DNA from 2 places in the Exiguobacterium sp. s166 genome. Region 2 is predicted to be linked to the other one. Evidence: predicted binding sites of a transcription regulator. Region 2 holds the regulator's gene; the other holds the start of a gene.

The links. Region 2 encodes LexA, which represses DNA repair genes until DNA is damaged. Its sites were predicted from a motif close to CGAACATATGTTCG; they were not measured.
Positions count from the first base shown of each region.
Region 1: KNP93_RS12970 (Y-family DNA polymerase) is a predicted target of LexA. The motif match lies at 3,712-3,725, and genes of this name have one in related genera.

Region 1 covers NZ_JACSMU010000006.1:132,539-142,339, forward strand. The annotation lists gene KNP93_RS12955 (heavy metal translocating P-type ATPase) at 1-1,105, shown strand, start outside; gene KNP93_RS12960 (ZIP family metal transporter) at 1,167-1,979, opposite strand; gene KNP93_RS12965 (YolD-like family protein) at 2,049-2,378, opposite strand; gene KNP93_RS12970 (Y-family DNA polymerase) at 2,362-3,687, opposite strand; gene KNP93_RS12975 (pentapeptide repeat-containing protein) at 3,847-4,494, shown strand; gene KNP93_RS12980 (MBL fold metallo-hydrolase) at 4,553-5,308, opposite strand; gene KNP93_RS12985 (arsinothricin resistance N-acetyltransferase ArsN1 family A) at 5,377-5,886, opposite strand; gene KNP93_RS12990 (1,2-dihydroxy-3-keto-5-methylthiopentene dioxygenase) at 6,029-6,568, opposite strand; gene KNP93_RS12995 (methylthioribulose 1-phosphate dehydratase) at 6,584-7,204, opposite strand; gene KNP93_RS13000 (2-hydroxy-3-keto-5-methylthiopentenyl-1-phosphate phosphatase) at 7,201-7,860, opposite strand; gene KNP93_RS13005 (2,3-diketo-5-methylthiopentyl-1-phosphate enolase) at 7,857-9,047, opposite strand; SAM riboswitch class I at 9,128-9,229, opposite strand; SAM riboswitch class I at 9,438-9,540, shown strand; gene mtnK (S-methyl-5-thioribose kinase) at 9,619-9,801, shown strand, end outside.
Region 2 covers NZ_JACSMU010000002.1:213,722-223,522, forward strand. The annotation lists gene KNP93_RS05530 (ABC transporter ATP-binding protein) at 1-900, opposite strand, end outside; gene KNP93_RS05535 (ABC transporter transmembrane domain-containing protein) at 890-2,647, opposite strand; gene KNP93_RS05540 (YneF family protein) at 2,766-2,996, opposite strand; gene tkt (transketolase) at 3,105-5,093, opposite strand; gene KNP93_RS05550 (DUF896 domain-containing protein) at 5,289-5,525, opposite strand; gene KNP93_RS05555 (YneB family resolvase-like protein) at 5,639-6,292, opposite strand; gene yneA (cell division suppressor protein YneA) at 6,338-6,625, opposite strand; gene lexA (transcriptional repressor LexA) at 6,836-7,450, shown strand; gene KNP93_RS05570 (metal-binding protein) at 7,481-7,951, shown strand; gene KNP93_RS05575 (MIP/aquaporin family protein) at 8,139-8,843, shown strand; gene glpK (glycerol kinase GlpK) at 8,881-9,801, shown strand, end outside.

The DNA of each region.
Region 1 (9,801 bases), on a different contig from region 2:
CATCGTGCCGCCGCTTGTCTTGAACGGAGCGATGTGGAACGACTGGATTTACCGGGCACTGGTCTTCCTTGTCATCAGTTGTCCCTGTGCGCTCGTGATTTCGATTCCGCTGGGCTTTTTTAGTGGAATCGGTGCCGCTTCGAAACGCGGTATTCTTGTCAAAGGCGGAAATCATCTCGAAGCGTTACAACAACTGGATACGGTCGTCTTCGATAAAACGGGAACGTTGACGGAAGGTGTGTTTGAAGTCGTCGAACTGAACGCCGTTCATGGATCAGAAGACGAACTGCTTCGCGTCGCAGCGACCGTTGAGCAGCATTCCAATCATCCGATTGCAAAATCGATTCAGCGGATGTATGCCCGGCACGGTTCTGTTTCAACCGCTGTTCAAGACTATCAGGAAGTAGCCGGTTCCGGCGTCGCCGGGCGGTTCGGCACGGATCAGATTCAGGCGGGAAATGCCCGGTGGTTCAACGAACTCGGCTTGACGCCGCTCAATCAGACCGAAGACGGGACTTATGTGCATGTCGCCCGAAACGACCGCTACCTTGGATATATCCGGATTGCCGACCGTATTAAAGATACGACGGTAGCAGCCTTGCGTGAACTAAAAACACTCGGGATTCGCCAGACAATCATGTTGACCGGGGACCGGCGGGAGACGGCGGAACGGATCGGGCAACAAATCGGGATAACGCAAGTAAAGGCAGAACTGTTACCGGATCAAAAAGTGGAACAACTCGAAGCGATCTTAGATCAAGCGAAGGGCCGGGTCGCGTTTGTCGGCGACGGGATTAACGATGCTCCCGTGTTGACGCGGGCGGATGTCGGAATTGCGATGGGGGGACTCGGAAGTGATGTCGCAATCGAGGCGGCGGATGTCGTCCTGATGACGGATGAACCGAAACAGCTCGTCGAAGCGATTCGGATTGCCCGGGCGACACGCCGGATTGTTTATCAGAACATCGCATTTGCACTGGGTATCAAAGGCGTGTTCTTATTGCTTGGTGCCTTTGGTGTTGCGACAATGTGGGAAGCTGTTTTTGCCGATGTCGGTGTAACGGTCCTCGCGGTCTTAAACGCGATGCGGATTTTACGAAAATAAGAATGGATGCACAATAAAACCTCTCCCGCGTAAAGATGGGAGAGGTTTTATTCGTGTTACATCAGCCGAGTGCGACGTCCAAAATCATCATGACCGTGAAGCCGACCATCAGACCGAGTGTTGCCAAGTCGGATCCGTTTTCAGCCTGCGATTCGGGAATCAATTCTTCGACGACGACGAAAATCATCGCGCCGGCAGCAAACGCCAAGGCATACGGCAAGAGAGGCTGAATAAAGAAGACGGCAGCAGCTCCGACCATAGCGGCAATCGGTTCGACGATCGCCGATAATTGTCCGTAATTAAAGGCGCGCCGGCGTGACATGCCTTCTCCGCGGAGCGGAATCGACAAAGCAGCCCCTTCCGGCATGTTTTGAATCCCGATTCCAAGTGCCAGTGTCAAGGCACCGGCAACGGTCGCACCATCCATGTTCAGTGCGGCTGCACCAAAAGCGACACCGATTGCGAGTCCTTCCGGGATATTGTGGAGCGTAATCGCGAGAAACAGTAACGTTGTCTTTTTCAGACCGGTCGAAGGACCTTCGGCGGTTTCGAGCGGAGCGGATAAATGCAGGTGGGGAGTTACGAAATCCAGGAGGCGGACAAAAAAACCACCTGCCAGGAAACCGATTGCGGCCGGCAACCAGGCAATTCCACCATCATTTTCCGTAAATTCAATTGCCGGAGCCAGCAAGGACCAAAACGACGCCGCAATCATGACACCGGCCGCAAAACCGAGCATCATATTCATGACCCGTTTTTCAATCGTCGTAAAGACGAAGACAAGTGCGGCTCCGAGTGCCGTTAACCCCCAGGTCATCATACCGGCAAGCAAGGCTTGCAGGACGACCGGAAGTCCGGTAAACCATTCCATCATACTAATCATTCCTTCTTTCAATTCCCATTCTTAAAATAAGTGCGTGAGGTACAGCAGCTTCTGTCTCTTCTACCCGTTTTCGATCCGGATGATTCGTCCGAGCGGAATCTCAAGCAATGAGGATCCATGCAAAACAAGATAAGCACGTTCCCGATGCACCTGCTCGATGAAACCAGATGTCGTGACATAGCCTCTTTCACTATAGTACGTGATTTCGAGCTCGATTCCTTCTATTAATGCTTGTTCGAGTAAGAACTGCCAAGGATACTGCAGTTGTTCATCGATGATTGGAAAATCGATGTGATGTGTTTCAAGATAATAGGCTTTGAGCAACTGGATGTGTTCCGGCATCAAAAAGGGAAGCCACTTGAGATTTCCGCGGTCACGGTAACGTGTCATGTAAATCACCTCCGGGATGGCCGCCGACGAACCGGAGCCGGCGTTTTGCGACACTTGTATCGAGGAAGGAGACAGCGAGCCGGATCGTTCCTTTTCCGTAACGTAAATTGACATGGTCGATGGCTTTTAATAACCGTTTTCGGCGCCAGACCTTTGTATTGTCTTCAAATAAGGACAACTGAAGTGTTCCCTGATCCGGAGTGAGTTGTCCAAGAGCGACGGATAGAAAGCGGACCGGTTCACCGTCCAGCCAATTCGGTTCGAACAATTGGAGGACGTAACGTAACAACAGCCGTTCATCGGATGTCGGATAAGGCAGGCGGAGCTGTTTCGAAAAGCCGTCCCGCGTGACATGGCGCGAATAGCGGACGCCCAGGTGCACCGTCCAACCGACCTGATTGGAAAAACGGACTCGTGCCGCGACATCACTTGCTAATTCAGCCAAAACTAAACGAATCTGTTCGTACTGGTAATAATCGCGCATCAAGGTCACTCCATGGCCGATTGTTCTTTTGGCGTCCGGCGCAGTCTGGAATAAGGTCATCGGATCAATGATGGTCGGAGAACTGTCGATTCCCCAGGAATGGTGCCAAAGTTCTGCCCCGAGGACTCCAAACCGTTCGTGTAAGTCTTCCACCCGTGCTGCGGCCAGGTCACCAATGGTGTTGATGCCCATTACCGACAAGTGTTGCTCCATCATCCGTCCGACTCCCCACATCTTGCGAACCGGAAAATCATGTAACAACCGAGAAACATCTGCATACCCGCATTGTGCGATGCCTTCACGTTTTCCACGTAAGTCGAGCACCAGTTTTGCGATGACGTTGTTCGGACCGATGCCAATCCGGACCGGAATGCCGGTCTGTTGCCAAATTGCTGTCTGGATTTTTTGAGCTGTTTCAACATCTGATCCAAAAAGCCGTTCCGTTCCGCTCATGTCGATAAAATTTTCGTCGATTGAATAGATCCGGATAGCATCGGGCGGGGCAAACTGATGCAAGACATCCAATACTTCAATTGATGTTTTCATATATGCGAGCATCCGCGGTTCAACTAGTATAATCTGCTTTCGCTCCCGATAAGGCAATTGTTCGATCTGATAGAGTCGACTGGCGGTCTTGATGCCGAGTTGTTTTAAGGCAGGGCTGGCTGCGAGGACAACGGATCCGGAGCGGGTCAAGTCCGATACGACAGCAAGTTTCGTCGTCAAAGGAGGAAGGCTTCGGTAACGGCATTCGCAACTGGCATAGAAGGAGACACTGTCGACACAAAAGATGCGTTGATCGGGAAAAGAGCTTGTCGGGTTCATCGGAAACACTCCTTGGTACTAAAAAGAACATTTGTTCTTATTTTTGATTTGACTATATCATGGTCTCAGTTGGTCTCAAATCAAAAAACCAAAAAAAGAGTCAATCTTTGCTATACTAAAAAAGAGAAAAGTGATGTAGAAGGAAAGAAGGGGAAGTACGTGAAAAAACAAATCATTCAATTACCCGAGTTACCACATCAATTGACACCGGAAACCTTTGCGGATGTCGAAATCGATGACCCGTATCTGTACCAAACGCTGTATGAAAAAGAGACATTACCGGTCGAGCTGACAGAGCGGCTCGACGTCAATCAAGTCTGTTTTCGGAACGTCTCGTTTGCAGGACTGGTCTTTGAGCGGGCTTCATTTGAAAACGTCCGGTTTGAACAATGTGACTTCACAGGATGTCAGTTCCAGGACAGCCGTTTTCACCGGGTCATTTTTGAGGAGTGCCGTCTGACCGGAATTCACTTTGAGTCCAATACGGTTGATCATGTAACGATCAAAAACTGTCAGGCGAATTATGCTCAAATTATCCGGACAGCGTTACGTCACGTCGCAGTGGAACAGACGACGATGCGGGAAAGTCATTTCTTTGAAATGAAACCGACCGATTTCCGTCTCCATGAAGTTGATTTATCGGAAAGCCAATGGGTCGAGACGGCGTTAAAAGGACTCGATCTGCGGCACGTCGATCTGTCCGGAATCACGATTGATCCACGTTTCTTACCGGGTGCCGTCGTTACGGAAAGCCAGGCCATCACCTTTGCCCGGTTACTCGGACTCGTCATTCCAAGTCACGATTAACGATTAACAAAATGAAGTCCGCTGTCCAGTACTACCGGGACAGCGGACTTCATTTTGTTTAGAAGGAAATGGTTTCACCGTCATCCGGGATGAGGAAATGCGCGGACAGATGATGAGCGGCCAGAAAATCGGCAATCATATCGCGGCGCAGAAGACAATGGTTGACGGACTCGAGATGCGAGACGATGATCGTGGCTTCAGCCGCCGCCTGATGAACAGCAAGCAAGTCACGCTGGGACATCGTAATCGGTTCGCCGGTCAGGAATTGTGCAGCACCACTGTTGACGATGATGATATCTGGCGCATGTTGTTCAATCGCCGTCGCGACTTCATCACACCAAATCGTGTCACCGGTGATATAGAGCGTCGGTTCGTCCGGATGTTTCAAGACGAGACCGGACACGGTACCCATCCGTTGACCGATTTCACCGACACCGTGCTGTCCCGACGTATGGGAGACACGGATATCACCGAGCGACAGTCCGTCTTCGAATGAAGAGACATTGGTGAATCCGGCTTCGCGGATCGTGGCCGCATCCGTCTCATTTTGCGTATAAAGCGGAATTTGTTTCGGTAACACTTCTTTTGCCGTCTCGTCAAAATGGTCGGCATGCAGATGGGTGACGAAAATCGCGTCCGGATCAAGTAACGTCGCGATATCGACCGGTAAGTCGACGAGCGGGTTCGGAACGGCATTAGGTGTGTGACCAAACGGCGGTAAGGTTCCTTTTTCACCGAGAAACGGATCGATTAAAAATACTTGATTGGCATAAGTAACGACGAGTGTCGCATTACGGATCTGTTGAATATCCACAGGCAGTCTTCCTTTCGGGTTGGGAATGTTTCACTGTTCGTTCATTTCCCATTCAGACGCCGGACTAATCATATCTGCTCGTCGATCGTTTTCGGAAGCAACTTTTCCATCGCCAGGACATCGACATAATACCCGTTGAGCATACCCTGTTCCTTAAATGTTCCGACAATCCGGAAACCGGACCGGATGTACAGTTTTTGACCGAGTCTGTTAAACGGAAACGTAAACAGAATCAACTTGTGGAACCCTTGCGTAATCGCGTGTTCTTCAATGACATGGAGCAGCTGACGCCCGATGCCTTGTCCGCGGTGGGTCCGGGTGATGTAGACCGATAGTTCACCGACCGATTGATAGACGGGGCGCGGATTGTAGGGGTCAAGTGAGATGAAGCCAAGGATCGTCGTTCCTTCATACGCTACAAACCCGGCATAGCGGGGTGTCCGTTCCTGATACCAGTCCTGCATGAAAGATAATTCCTTGGTATCCGTTTCAAGCGTCGCGATCCGATCTTCGATGCCTTCGTTATAGATGTCGAGGATGTCTTGTAAATCAGCTTCTTGGACAGGACGAATCATCATACACGTGACCTCCAATTCAAAAGAGTCTTTTCTTCATTATATAGGAGGAAACGAAAACAAGCGGTATGTTTGTAAGATAGGAATGGAGCAGAAAAAAACAGACAGCCGGATGGACCGGGCCGTCTGCTATTCGGATGTTTCCTCAGTTTGTAGTTTCGATCGGATCTTTTTCGTAAATTGGAACCCAACCATCCGTTGTCACGAAAATCCGGACCGCAACGACTTGGCGATCGTCCTGTAGTGTGAAGTAATGACGTGTATTGACGGGAACGGAAATCAAATCTCCGGGGTTCAGTTCAATGTTGTAATAGCCGACTTCGTCGTCCTGGATCGCAAAGACGCCGTGACCGCTGACGATGAACCGGACTTCGTCATCCGTATGGTGGTGCTCTTTTTGGAAGTTGACGAGCAACTCATCTAAGTTCGGTGTCGCATCGGACAGTGAGATGATATCGGCCGTCTGGTAGCCGCGGCGTTCCGAGACGTCCGTAATTTCCGGCTCGAACGTATCGAGAATCGTTTGTTTGTCCGCGTCCGTCAGCGTATAGGTGTCGACCAGTTCTGCCGGGAGTTTCGAGACATCCCATTGTTCATACAGGACACCACGTGAAGAAAGAAAAGCGGAAACCTCGTTTTGATCCGTATACCGTTCGTTTGTCTTTTGGAAAAGTACTGTTGCCATTTTAAATTCCTCCTTTTAATGAATCGCCTGTCGGCACGTTTGCAGTTTTAACGTGTAGCTGAATAAAAATTCAAAGGCTTCCAACTGTTTTTTCGCTTCAAAGGCAGTCGGTGCCCAGACGGTGATCCCGTGATTGCGAATCAGGACGGCACCGCTTTCCGTTTTTACATGCTTGGCAAACACTGCGGCAAGAGTCGGGATATCCGCATGGTTCGCAATAACCGGTACGACGACTTCCGCATCTTCTTCCCAGCGGCCGAGTGCCTTGATGATTTCCTGACCGGTAAACCGGATTTCCCCGCGGTCTCCGTAGAGTTCTGAAATGACATTGTTGTCGACGGTATGGACATGAAGCGAGCAGCCGGCCGTCGTCCGGTTAAAAACTTCGACATGAAGTAACGTCTCCGCGGAAGGACGTCCGTTTTGTTCGCCGATCAATTGACCGGTCGCGTCAACATGGACGAAATCGTCCGGCGTGTCCTGGCGTTTATCTTTGCCGCTTGCCGTCACAAGAAATTCCGTCGGACTGCTGTTCGTTCGAATGGCGAGGTTACCGCTCGTGCCGGGAAACCAGTCGCGTGCGGCGAACTCCTGCTTGATAGCGCGGAGTTCTTCGTATCGTTTCAAGAATGTCATGCATGCACCCCCGTGGTCTGTAAGTGTTTGACGATGTCATAAAACGTTTCAAACGGCGTATAGGGAATACCGTGCTGTTCACAGAGTGTTATCAGATAACCCCGGGCATAGACGTGATCAGCCTTTTTCGCCAGTTCAAAATCCGTCACGGAATCGCCGATTGCGATGATCGTATCGCCGTCCTGCTTCAACTTCCGGGCGATTGACGTTTTACAACAGCCGCATTGATTGTTGCATGCCGCATCGCAAGCGTGTGGCCATTCAATCCGGACCGTCTCTTCACTGAAGTCACTGCCGTTGCAGTAAATCGTTTCATCTGTCAGTAAACAGGCAAGAATCGGTTGGACAAAAAAGTCAATTCCGCCGCTGACAATCGCAAAGTCGATTCCGTTTGATTTGGCAAAGGCGAGTAAGGTGTCGAAGCCGGGACGGATGACTGCCCGATTAATCAAAAAATCGATATACTCCTGTTTTCGATCTGAGGGCAACAATCGGAACATCTGTCCAACCCCGGACCGGATCGACAGCGACCGGTCGAGCACACCTTTTTTTAATGGTTCAAATGCTTCTTGCGGGGCAAACTCTTTCATCAAGGCGATGATGTTGTCGTGTTCCGTCACCGTGCCGTCGAAGTCACATAAAATCCGAGTCGTCATTTCGTGATCCCCCAGGCGTCAAGGGCGACCCGTAATTCTTCCTGCCGCGTTGCGGCACTTGTCAGCGATTCTCCGGTCAGTGCGGCGTCGAGCGCCTGACGAAATGCAAGGACACCGGCCGCTGCCCCTTGCGGATGACCGTGAACGCCGCCTCCGGCATTGATGACCGAATCGGTACCGAAATCACGGACGAGCTGAGCGACGAGGCCGGGATGGATGCCGGCGGACGGAACCGGCAGAATCGTCTTCGTTTCTCCGATTCGCGTCGCTTCAACGGCGATCCCGCGGGCCAAATCTTTGGCGAGTGCAACGTTACCATAGGGAGACGGGAACAATGTCAAGTCAGCACCGGCCAGTCGGGGTAACGTTCCAAGCAGAACAGGAGCCGAAATACCGTATTCAGGACTTGCGATCAAGGCACCGCTTAAGGCCGGGTGATTAAAAATCGGGACGGAAATGTCCGCATCGGCAGCCAACTCGCGCAGGACATCGAGTCCGTATGTAAACGTGTTGAGCAGGAAGGCCGTGGCACCTGCTTCAATCAGGCGTTTTGCCTGTTCCTTCAAGCCGAAGACGGGACCGCTTAACGTAATCGCATAAAGCGCCCGTTTGCCGGTGCGTTCATAATGGGCGTCGAGGACTTCCCGTCCGATCCGTGCCCGGTCGAGTGCCGGCGTCAACGGATTGTCGTATAGAATCTCATCATCTTTAACGAGATCGATGCCGCCCGCGAGCTGTGCTTCGAGTTGTTCCCGTAAAAAGACGAGGTCCCGTCCGATGACTCCTTTAAATATGCTCATCAACAGGGGACGGTCATGGACCTGAATCAATTGACGGACTCCTTCAATCCCGAATTTGGCACCGGGAAAGTCGTTCGTGAATGACGGGGGAAGCTGTAAGTCGGTTAACTTGATTTGTCCATCGAGCGACAGTTTACCGAAGACCGTCGTTAAGATAGCGGAAAAGTCCCGTGAGACGTTGTGTTCCGGATAACGGATCGTAATGTAACCTTTGCCGTCATGTTCTTCTGTATGGACGACCTGTCCTTTAAAGGATTCCAGTTGTTGTTGTTCCAAGTGATTTAAATCGGTCCATGAACCGACCGTCAGACCGAGCGCGATTTGCTCTGCCCGTTTCGGCAACTGATCGGTCGTTCCGAGTTGGTATGTTGCGGTAATGTACGCCATATGAATCGTCTCTCCCTTATTGAAAAATACAAAAATGGTCCCTCGTCAATGACAAGAGACCATGAAAATTTGCGCGTGGACTCTTATCTGTCAGCGTATTAGCTGCAAGAATTAGCACCGTGCCAAGTGGTCGGTTGCTGCGACATCGTAGGGCTCGTCCCTCCGTCTGCTCTTGATAAGAATTGGATGAAATTGTGAAATCTAATTGCAATTTTTACATGAGATCCATCACTTGTCAAACTATATTTTGAAAATTTATTTTTTTGAAAATACTTCTTCTATAGACGGTTCCGTTTTTGAATCCGTTTCACTAAAAATTGGAATTGACAGACGGCCAGCAACGCACGTAGTATTCAAATCAACATCAAATCACATGACAACTACATATGACTCTTATCGTGAGTTGGCAGAGGGAATTGGCCCGAAGACGCCGCAGCAACCGACCATCCGGCACGGTGCTACATCCAACAGACATTCGTCTGAGAGATAAGAGGACGGAGTATTCTGCCGCGCCTCTTTTCTTTGACGAAAAGAGGCGTTTTTTCGTGTGATCAACAAGGAGGAAACCAGAATGGGATACCAAGCATTTACAGTACAGGACGCGATTGAACGGGTCCGGACACTCGGATTAATCGGCAATGAACCGGTGACGGCAGAAGAGATCGGGGACGGGAATTTAAATCTCGTTTTCCGGATTCAGGAAGGAGAAAAACGGCTGATTTTAAAGCAGGCGTTGCCATATGCGAAAGTCGTC
Region 2 (9,801 bases):
CTGAACCGGTTGGAAAATCCGCTCCATGTAACTGATAAAGGCATATACGACCCCGACCTGGACCGTTTGTGAAAATGACAGGACACCGAAGTACGTAATCAAGGACGCAATCGTCAGCGCTAACATCAACTCGATGATTGGCCGAAGCAGCCAGCTGTCGAGCTTCAAGTTCTTGTAACGGCCGTTCTGATGGGCGATGTTCGTCTCTTCAAATTCCGCCATCAACCGTTTTTCCTGGCGAAATTGTTGAATGATTGCCATCCCGTTGATCGATTCATTCAGCTGTCCGTTAATCTTCGACAACAAATCCCGGACTTCAGCGTAATATTTCGTTGAATAACGGCGGTAAATCCAGATGATGAAATAAAACAGCGGTAACAGGACTAACGCAATCGTCGCGAGGCGCGGTTCCAGTAAGTAAAGGAACAGATAGGTTCCAATCAGTTGCACCCCGCTTTGAACGAACGTCGACAAGACACCGATATACAGTTCTTTGATGGCTTCCGTATCGTTTGTGATCCGTGAAACAAGTACGCCAGCCGGTGTCCGGTCAAAATAACCGAGCCGTAAGTGCATGACGTGGCGAAACACATCGATCCGAAGCCGTTGAATGACTTTCAAGGCGATTTTTTGGAACTCAAACGCCTGCAGATAATCGACAACGATCCCTGTCGTATGCAACAGTAAGTACACGCCGAACAATAACGCCACTTCCTGCACCGGATAGTTGCCGACCGCGACATAATCATCGATGAAGATTTTAACGAGATAGGGACCTCCGAGCTTTGCTCCGGTCGTCACAAGCAACAGTAAAAAGGCGACTAATACCTGTTTTTTAAACGGTTTGACGAATCCCAGCAATCGTCGCAAGACCGCTTTTTCATTAATATCATGATTCAAGCGTTCCACCTCCCTGTTCGACGAGTGATTCGAGTTGCTGACGGTCGTAGGTTTCTTTATACCAACCGTCACGGGCAAGCAATTCATCGTGTGTTCCCCGTTCAATGATTCGACCCGCATCGAGGACGATGATCTCATCGGTATGCGAAACCGCCGACAGACGGTGGGCGACAATGATTTGTGACTGTTCGTTATCCGCTGTCCGGAAGTGTTCGATGATCGCTTCCTCCGTCTTGGCATCAACCGCCGACAAGGCATCATCCAATACCAGAATCGGACAATCCGCGAGTAACGCCCTGGCAATCGAAATCCGTTGTTTCTGACCGCCGGATAATGTGACACCCCGTTCCCCGACCATCGTCGCATAGCCTTCCGTAAAGCCGAGAATATCCTCGTGAACGGCAGCAATCCGTGCAGCTTCCATGATTTCTTCCATCGATGCATCCGGTTTCGCAAAGGCGATATTATCAGCAATCGAAGCAGAGAACAGGAAATGATCCTGCGGAACGATTGCAACCTGCTTGCGGACCGTTTCCCGCGTCAATTGTTTGACGTCCTGTCCGCCAATCGCAATCGAACCGTATTTGACATCGTATTCGCGTGATAACAGACGAACGAACGTCGATTTTCCGGCACCGGTCCGACCAACGATTCCAAGTGTCCGTCCGGGTGTCAATGTCACGTGAATGTTCTCAAGCACAGGTTGTGTCTCATATACAAACCGATCAATCGCGACTTGTAAATCAGCGGACGAAACCGTCGTCGCCGCTTCTTTCGCATCCTTGATTTCCGGTTCGATTGCAAGCATCCGTTCAATCCGGTCGTACGAAGCCCGTCCCCGTTCGACGATATTAAACAACCAGCCGAACGCAAGCATCGGCCACGTCAGTAATCCCAAATATGTAGTGAAGGACACGATGTCCCCGATCCGAATTTCCCCTTGCTGTAATAAATACGCGCCGTATCCGACCGCAATGATATAAGATAAGCCGACCAAACCGAAAATCGTCGGATCAAATAAGGCATCGATTTTCGCGACCCGACGGTTTTTTTGAACGACATCGTCAGATAACGAAGTAAACGTTCCGACATCCGATTCAACTTCCCCTGTTGCTTTTAAGACGCGGACTCCGCTGACGCTTTCTGCGACCTTGTCATTCAAATCCGAAAAAGCTTCCTGCGCATCGTGGAATCGGGAGTGCAGCATCTTCCCGTACCGTGACGTTAAATAAACCATCAGCGGCATCGGTAACAACGAAACAAGCGTCAGTTTCCAACTGATCGTCGTAATCATCGTGATGATGACGAAACTGCCCATCGTCACGGAATCGACGAGTGTCAAAATACCGGCTCCTGCCGTCATCGAGACGGCTTGTACATCATTCGTCGCATGGGCCATCAAATCCCCGCTGCGGTACTTCTTGTAAAATGATTGATCCAGGTCCGAAAAATGACCATATAGCTGACTTCGCAACAACCGGCCGAGCCGGATCGACGCTCCGAAGATGTAAAACCGCCAAAAATAACGAATCACATAGGTCGATACCCCGATCAACACCAATGTCGCGACCAGTTTCCATAAATCATTTTTCGTCAAACTGCCTTCGCTCAGTCCGTTGACCGTCGAGCCGATCACTTTCGGCGGAATCAGTTCCAGTCCGGCAACAAAAATTAAAGCAATGATGCCTAAACTGTAAGCTTTCCATTCGAGTCGGAAAAACCAACTCAGTTTCCTGAAGACTCCCATACAAGTCCCCCCTTTTTAAATCGATTGAGTATTTCTAATAGTCTCACATTTTAGATTAGCCATCTTCCTAAAAAATAGCAAACAAAAGGAGACCAAATTGGTCTCCTTTTACAAGTCGTTATTTTTTCGGTGATTTCATTGAACCACTCATTGAACGCATCACTTGGTTGACTTTCTTTTGTGATGGCTTTTGACCCATTTGCATCATCAATGTCTTAATCATATCTTCGTTGATTGGTGGGTTTTGCTCCAAATAGTTCATCATGTATCGACGAGCGATATAAAAACCAAGGGCGACACCAGCTACCAAGCAAAGAAGGGCAATTAAAATCCAAATCCATGTAGCCAAGTTGCTTCCTCCTCTAACTTCAAACGTCGCTTTTTACTATACTATAATTTAAAGCCTTTGCATAGATAATGCAAAAAAAAGGTGCGCGCGTTTGCGCACCTTTCTTCATTAACCGAGTTGCTTGACTGTGTTCAAGACATTTTCGACAGACATGCCGTACTCTTTTAACAGAAGATCTCCAGGAGCCGAAGCACCAAAGCGATCGATTCCGATGACTTGTCCTTCTGTTCCTACATATTTATACCAACCGAGTGAAGCACCGGCTTCAATCGCAAGACGCTTCGTGATGCGTTTTGGTAAAACTGATTCTTTGTATTCTGCTGATTGCGCTTCAAACAATTCCCATGATGGAAGTGAAACGACTGCTGCCGTTTCGCCAAGTTCTTTTTGTGCTTCGACTAACAGATGCACTTCAGAACCTGTTCCCATTAAGATTGTATCCGCTTTGTCGATGTCACCCGCAATGACGTATCCGCCTTTTTCAGCGCCTTCAACCGTCGTACCTTCAAGTTCAGGTAATCCTTGACGTGTCATGACGAGAAGTGTCGGTTTGTTTGTTGATTGAACGGCTGTTTTCCATGCGGCAATCGTTTCTTTCCCATCTGCCGGACGGTAAACTGTCAAGTTCGGCATCGCACGGAAACTCATCAAGTGTTCAACCGGCTCGTGTGTTGGACCATCTTCACCAACAGCAATCGAGTCATGTGTCAGGACGAAAATCGACTGGATACCCATCAACGCTGCTAAACGAACTGCAGGACGGAGGTAATCCGAGAATACGAAGAATGTCGCACCGTAAGGAATGACACCACCGTGTAACGCCATACCGTTGACAGCTGCTGCCATCGCAAACTCACGCACACCAAACCAGATGTTACGGCCGCTTGGATCGATGTCGAAGTCAGCTTCGCCTTTGAGCATCGTGTTGTTTGATCCTGCTAAGTCAGCTGAACCACCGAAGATTGACGGGATGTTTTTCGCAAGAGCGTTCAAGACTTCACCACTTGTCTGACGTGTCGCTTTTTTCGATGTCAGATCATATGTTGGCAGGTCTGCTTCCCAGTTGCTTGGCAATTCGTTGTTGATGGCTTGAACAAGTTCAGCATGCAATTCTGGATGCGCCGCTTTGTATTGTTCCATTTTCTCAGTCCATGCTGCTTCTGTATCAGCACCACGTTTGACAATGCGTTCTTCGAACAAGTCTTTGACTTCTTCCGGGACGTAGAATTCTTCGTGATCCCAAACGTAGCTTGCTTTCGTCAACTTGATTTCCGCATCTCCGAGTGGTGCACCGTGTGAAGCCGATTTACCTGATTTGTTTGGTGAACCAAATCCGATGACTGTTTTCACTTCAATCAATGTCGGTTTTGTTGTTTCAGCTTTTGCTGCTTCGATTGCTTTTGAAATCGAATCAAGATCCGTTCCGTCTTCGACACGGATGACTTGCCAGTTGTATGCTTCAAAACGTTGTTGAACGTTTTCTGAGAATGATTTATCGAGATCGCCATCGAGCGAGATATCGTTTGAATCATACAGAACAACCAATTTGCCAAGACCTAAATGTCCTGCAAGTGATGCCGCTTCTGCCGAAACACCTTCCATTAAGTCACCGTCTCCGCAAATCCCGTATGTGAAGTGATCGACGACGTTTAACTCGTCACGGTTGTATTTTGCTTCCAAGTGACGTTCTGCCATCGCCATACCGACAGCCATCGCAATGCCTTGTCCGAGTGGACCAGTCGTCGCATCGACACCTGCTGTGTGACGGTATTCCGGGTGACCCGGTGTTTTTGAGTTCCATTGACGGAATGACTTCAAGTCATCCATCGCGAGATCATAACCTGATAAATGGAGGAGTGAGTAGAGAAGCATTGAACCGTGTCCTGCTGAAAGTACAAAACGGTCACGGTTGAACCATTCTGGATTTTTAGGGTTATGGTTCATATGATCCGCCCATAATGTAAATGCCATCGGTGCTGCACCCATCGGCATTCCCGGGTGACCCGAGTTCGCTTTTTGTACTGCATCAATTGATAAGGTACGAATCGTATTTACTGCTAATAATTCTACTGTTGTCATGTTCGTCAAAACAATCATCCTCTCTCTTTTTCACAAATTCCTCCTCATTTTAGCATACCCACAAATGTGATACAACTTTTCTAAATAGTATGTCACATTGAAATGAATGCGCTCTCTATTGCCGTTTTCTTGGCACTTTCGTGATACATATTACGAACGTTTCACCAAAAAAAGCTACGCCACTCATCCCAATGAGTGACATAGCTTTTGTCATTATTGTTTGTTCCGTTCTTCTTCCTGTGCTTGCTTCAGTTTTTCAGGTGTTACGTCGGTTCCTTCTTCATCGACGATTTTGATGCCCATCATCTGATTTTTGAACGAACCACGGAATGCTTCCAGATAGGCAGTCCGTAATTCTTTTTGTTCCGCTGTTTCTGCATCAGTCAGCGGTTCGACTTTTGATTTATTGGCTAATTCGTTAATCCGGTCCAGTTGTTCTTGTGATAACATGATATCCCTCTTTCTGTTGACTCAAAGTTGAGCTTTCAATAGTAACCTTACTGTAAAAGACACGAAAAAAAAAAGCAAGTTTGATGCGCCGCTGAGGCATCAAACTTACTTCCTTATTCGTACGTACTGACTACTTCTTTATATTCCAGATAACGCCGGTTGACGGTCGCTTTCGAAATGTCGTGTCCCATCCCTCTTAATGTCACCGCGATGTCGGCGAATGTCAGTCCTAACTCACGTAACCGGACGATTTCTTCAATCGGGACTTCCTTTCGGCTCCGACCGGCATTTTCACCTTGACGGTTGAGGTTCTGCTCGGGACGAAATCCATTTTCGACAGCCCGTCGCATCCCGCGGGCAATTTTCGCATTATGCAGTTTCCGTTGATACTCTTCGACGAGCGATACAATTTCAAGAACCATCGCTTCGGCGTCTGCCAGTTTATACTCGCCATCCGATTCCATCGTCATCAGTTGAACCTGATGTTTTTGGAACGTATGTAAAATGGCGATTTTGGCATTTCCGCGTCCGATCCGCGTATCATCCGTCACGAGAACGGCATCCACGGCTTGACGTGTGACGTAATCGAGAACGGATAACATCCCTTCCCGATCAACGTCATAACCACTTTCCTTTTCCGTGATGATCTCCACGACTTCAAATCCTTTTGTTGCAGCGAGTCCCGACAGTTCCGATCTTTGCCGCTCAAGCGAGCTGTCCTGTGCTTCTTTTTCCGTCGAGACGCGACAGTAGATTACTACTTTCACTGTACTTCACACCCCTGTTCGTTCTTTGACAACCTTTACAGTTTGTCATTGTTGCGCGATTGGTACAACGATTTTGTTTTTCGAAATGACATGAGTCGTCTTCAGTTCATTATTCTCGATCAACCACTCGACATATTCCTGATCTGTCATCGATCCGTCATTATAGACTTCGGCGACCTGTTCGACGGTCGCGTTTTGCTCGACTGTGATAGAAGCCGTCAAGAGTTGCTCGACCTTCTCGTCCGGTCGAGGTGTTAAAAGGAAAAGAATGAAAGCCAGGCTGAGCGTATAAAAAACAATGGAAAAGGCATGGGTACGAATCGTATGCATCATGATAAATCCCTCCAGTTAAAAATGTTTTTAGAATAGATGTTCTCGGAACAATTGTTCGCATAACTCATCTTAAACCAAGAACCGGTGTTCGGTCAACACAAAATGTCGAACAATTGTTTGTACGCTCATTTGTTCTATGTTATAGTGATTTTAGAAACATGTATTCCTATAACCTTCAAAAAACCAATCCGGAAAGAGGTGGCAATTCATATGCGGAAAATGTCGAAACGACAACAAGAAATCCTTGACTACATCGTTGCTCAAGTGAAACTGAAAGGGTATCCCCCTTCAGTTCGTGAAATCGGTGAGGCTGTTGGTCTTGCTTCAAGCTCAACGGTACACGGTCATTTGGATCGTCTAGAAAAACGCGGACTGATTCGCCGTGACCCAACTAAGCCACGTGCGATTGAGATATTGCTTGATAAAACTGATGAAGATCACGAAGCCATCGTTCATATTCCCGTCATCGGGAAAGTAACGGCTGGTTTTCCAATCACGGCCATCGAAAACATTGAAGAACATTTCCCGCTTCCTGCCCATTACGTCGGGAACGAAAATGTCTTTATGTTGACGATTGATGGTGAGTCGATGATCAACGCAGGTATTCTAGACGGTGACCGGGTCATCGTTCGTCAGCAAAACACAGCAGAGAATGGTGAAATCGTCGTTGCTATGACCGAAGATAGCGAAGCGACCGTCAAACGGTTCTTCTTAGAAGATCAACAAGTACGTCTCCAACCAGAAAATGATTCGATGGACCCGATGTATTTCGATAACGTCTCGATTCTTGGCAAGGTCATCGGCGTATATCGGACGATCCACTAAGCGAGGGACCAGCACAGCTGGTCTTTTTTTATGCCTTCTGGAAATGTACACGATACAGTCAATACCGTTGCTTTAACCGGCTATGTTGCGTATTCGGTCGCAACCCAGCAGACGGATTGGCTTCCAACCGCTGTCGGCATCGCCGTCGGCACCCTTTGGCTTTCACCAGACCTCGACTTGAAGTCCGAACCTTACTACCGGCACGGTCCTTTACGGGTCCTTTGGATGCCTTATGTCAAAATCATGCCCCACCGCTCCATCTGGTCGCACGGTTTGATCATCGGCGATCTCATTCGCCTGATGTACAGCGCCGCTTTTCTGATTCCGCTTTTATTTTTGGCGCTGTACCTGAAAATCATTGAATCGAGTACGGTCGATTCCTGGTTCGCGTCCATGCCTGCTTTCATCATCGGCGTCATGGTTGCCAGTACGATACATATTGTCCTTGATCACTCCAGCAGCTTCTTTCGAACAAAAAAGAAGCGGAAAAAGCGTCGTTGAAAATCCTTCGTTCATTGTAAAAATGAACGAAGGATTTTTTTAGTATCCATTATTCATTTTTTTAAACATAAATTAAGGAAATTTTAATTCAAAGATTTGAATTAATTGTATTGAAAACGTTCTCAATTAGATGTAGGTTTAAATGGAAAGGCCATTATTTGCTTTAATCCAAAGGGAGGGTTTTTGCATGAGTAACTTTACAAGTGAGCTGATTGGAACAATGATTCTGATTTTGCTCGGCGACGGAGTCGTTGCAGGGGTTGTCTTGAGAAAGACGAAATCTGAGAACGGCGGCTGGATTGTCATTACATTCGCTTGGGGTCTCGCCGTCATGACGGGAGCATACATTGCTGCCTCGAGTGGTGCACATCTCAATCCTGCATTGACATTGGCGCTTGCCATGAATTCCGATTTACCGTGGGCAGACGTACCTGTCTATATCGCCGGTCAATTAATCGGAGCATTCATCGGTGCAGTACTCGTTTGGCTTCATTATATGAAACACTTTGAAGCGACTGATGATCAAGCAGCAAAACTGGGTGTGTTCGCAACAGGTCCGGCGATTCGCCATACACCGTCAAACCTGATTTCAGAAATCATCGGGACGTTTGTCTTGGTATTCGGAATCCTGTCATTTGGTCTGACAACATTTGGTGACGGACTGAAACCATTCATCGTCGGTCTTCTTGTCGTCGTCATCGGTCTCTCGCTCGGTGGTACAACAGGATATGCCATCAACCCGGCCCGTGACCTTGGTCCGCGGATTGCACACGCTATCTTACCGATTAAAGGAAAAGGTTCATCTGACTGGGGTTACTCGTGGATTCCAATCGTTGGTCCGATCATCGGTGGTGGAGTAGCCGTCTTGCTGTATCAACTGCTGCAAAACTGATTTTGTTTGACACCTACATCTCAAGGGGGATTTCAGCATGGAAAACAAGTACATCTTAGCACTCGACCAAGGAACAACAAGCTCACGCGCCATTATTTTTGACCACGATGGTCAAATCGTGAACTCTGCGCAACGTGAATTCAAACAATACTTCCCGCAACCGGGCTGGGTCGAGCATGATGCCAATGAAATTTGGGGATCAATCCTCGCTGTCATGGCGGATGCTCTCGGAACGGCTGATATCAAACCGAGCCAAATCGCAAGTATCGGAATTACGAACCAACGTGAGACGACGGTCGTCTGGAACAAAGAAACAGGTAAACCTGTCTATCACGCGCTTGTTTGGCAATCCCGTCAAACATCCGGTATCTGTGATGAGCTGAATGCACAGGGTCTGAACCAAACATTCCGTGATAAAACAGGTCTTCTGATTGACGCCTACTTCTCAGGGACAAAAGTGAAGTGGATTTTGGATAACGTCGAAGGCGCACGGGAACAGGCAGAAAACGGAGAACTTCTATTCGGAACAATCGACACATGGCTCGTTTGGAAGCTGTCTGGTGGAAAAACGCATATCACAGACTATACAAACGCTTCCCGGACATTGATGTACAACATTTACGAACAAAAATGGGATGATGAGTTGCTTGAAATCCTGACAGTTCCAAAATCAATGTTACCGGAAGTCCGTCAATCAAGTGAAGTGTATGACAATACCGTTCCGTATCACTTCTTCGGCTTCGAAATTCCGATTGCCGGAATTGCCGGTGACCAGCAAGCTGCTCTCTTCGGTCAAACATGTTTCGAACCGGGTGAAGGAAAGAACACGTATGGTACAGGTTGCTTCATGCTCATGAACACTGGTGAAAAAGCCGTTTCGTCTGACCACGGTCTACTGACGACAATCGCCTGGGGTGTCGACGGAAAAGTCGAATATGCACTCGAAGGATCAATCTTC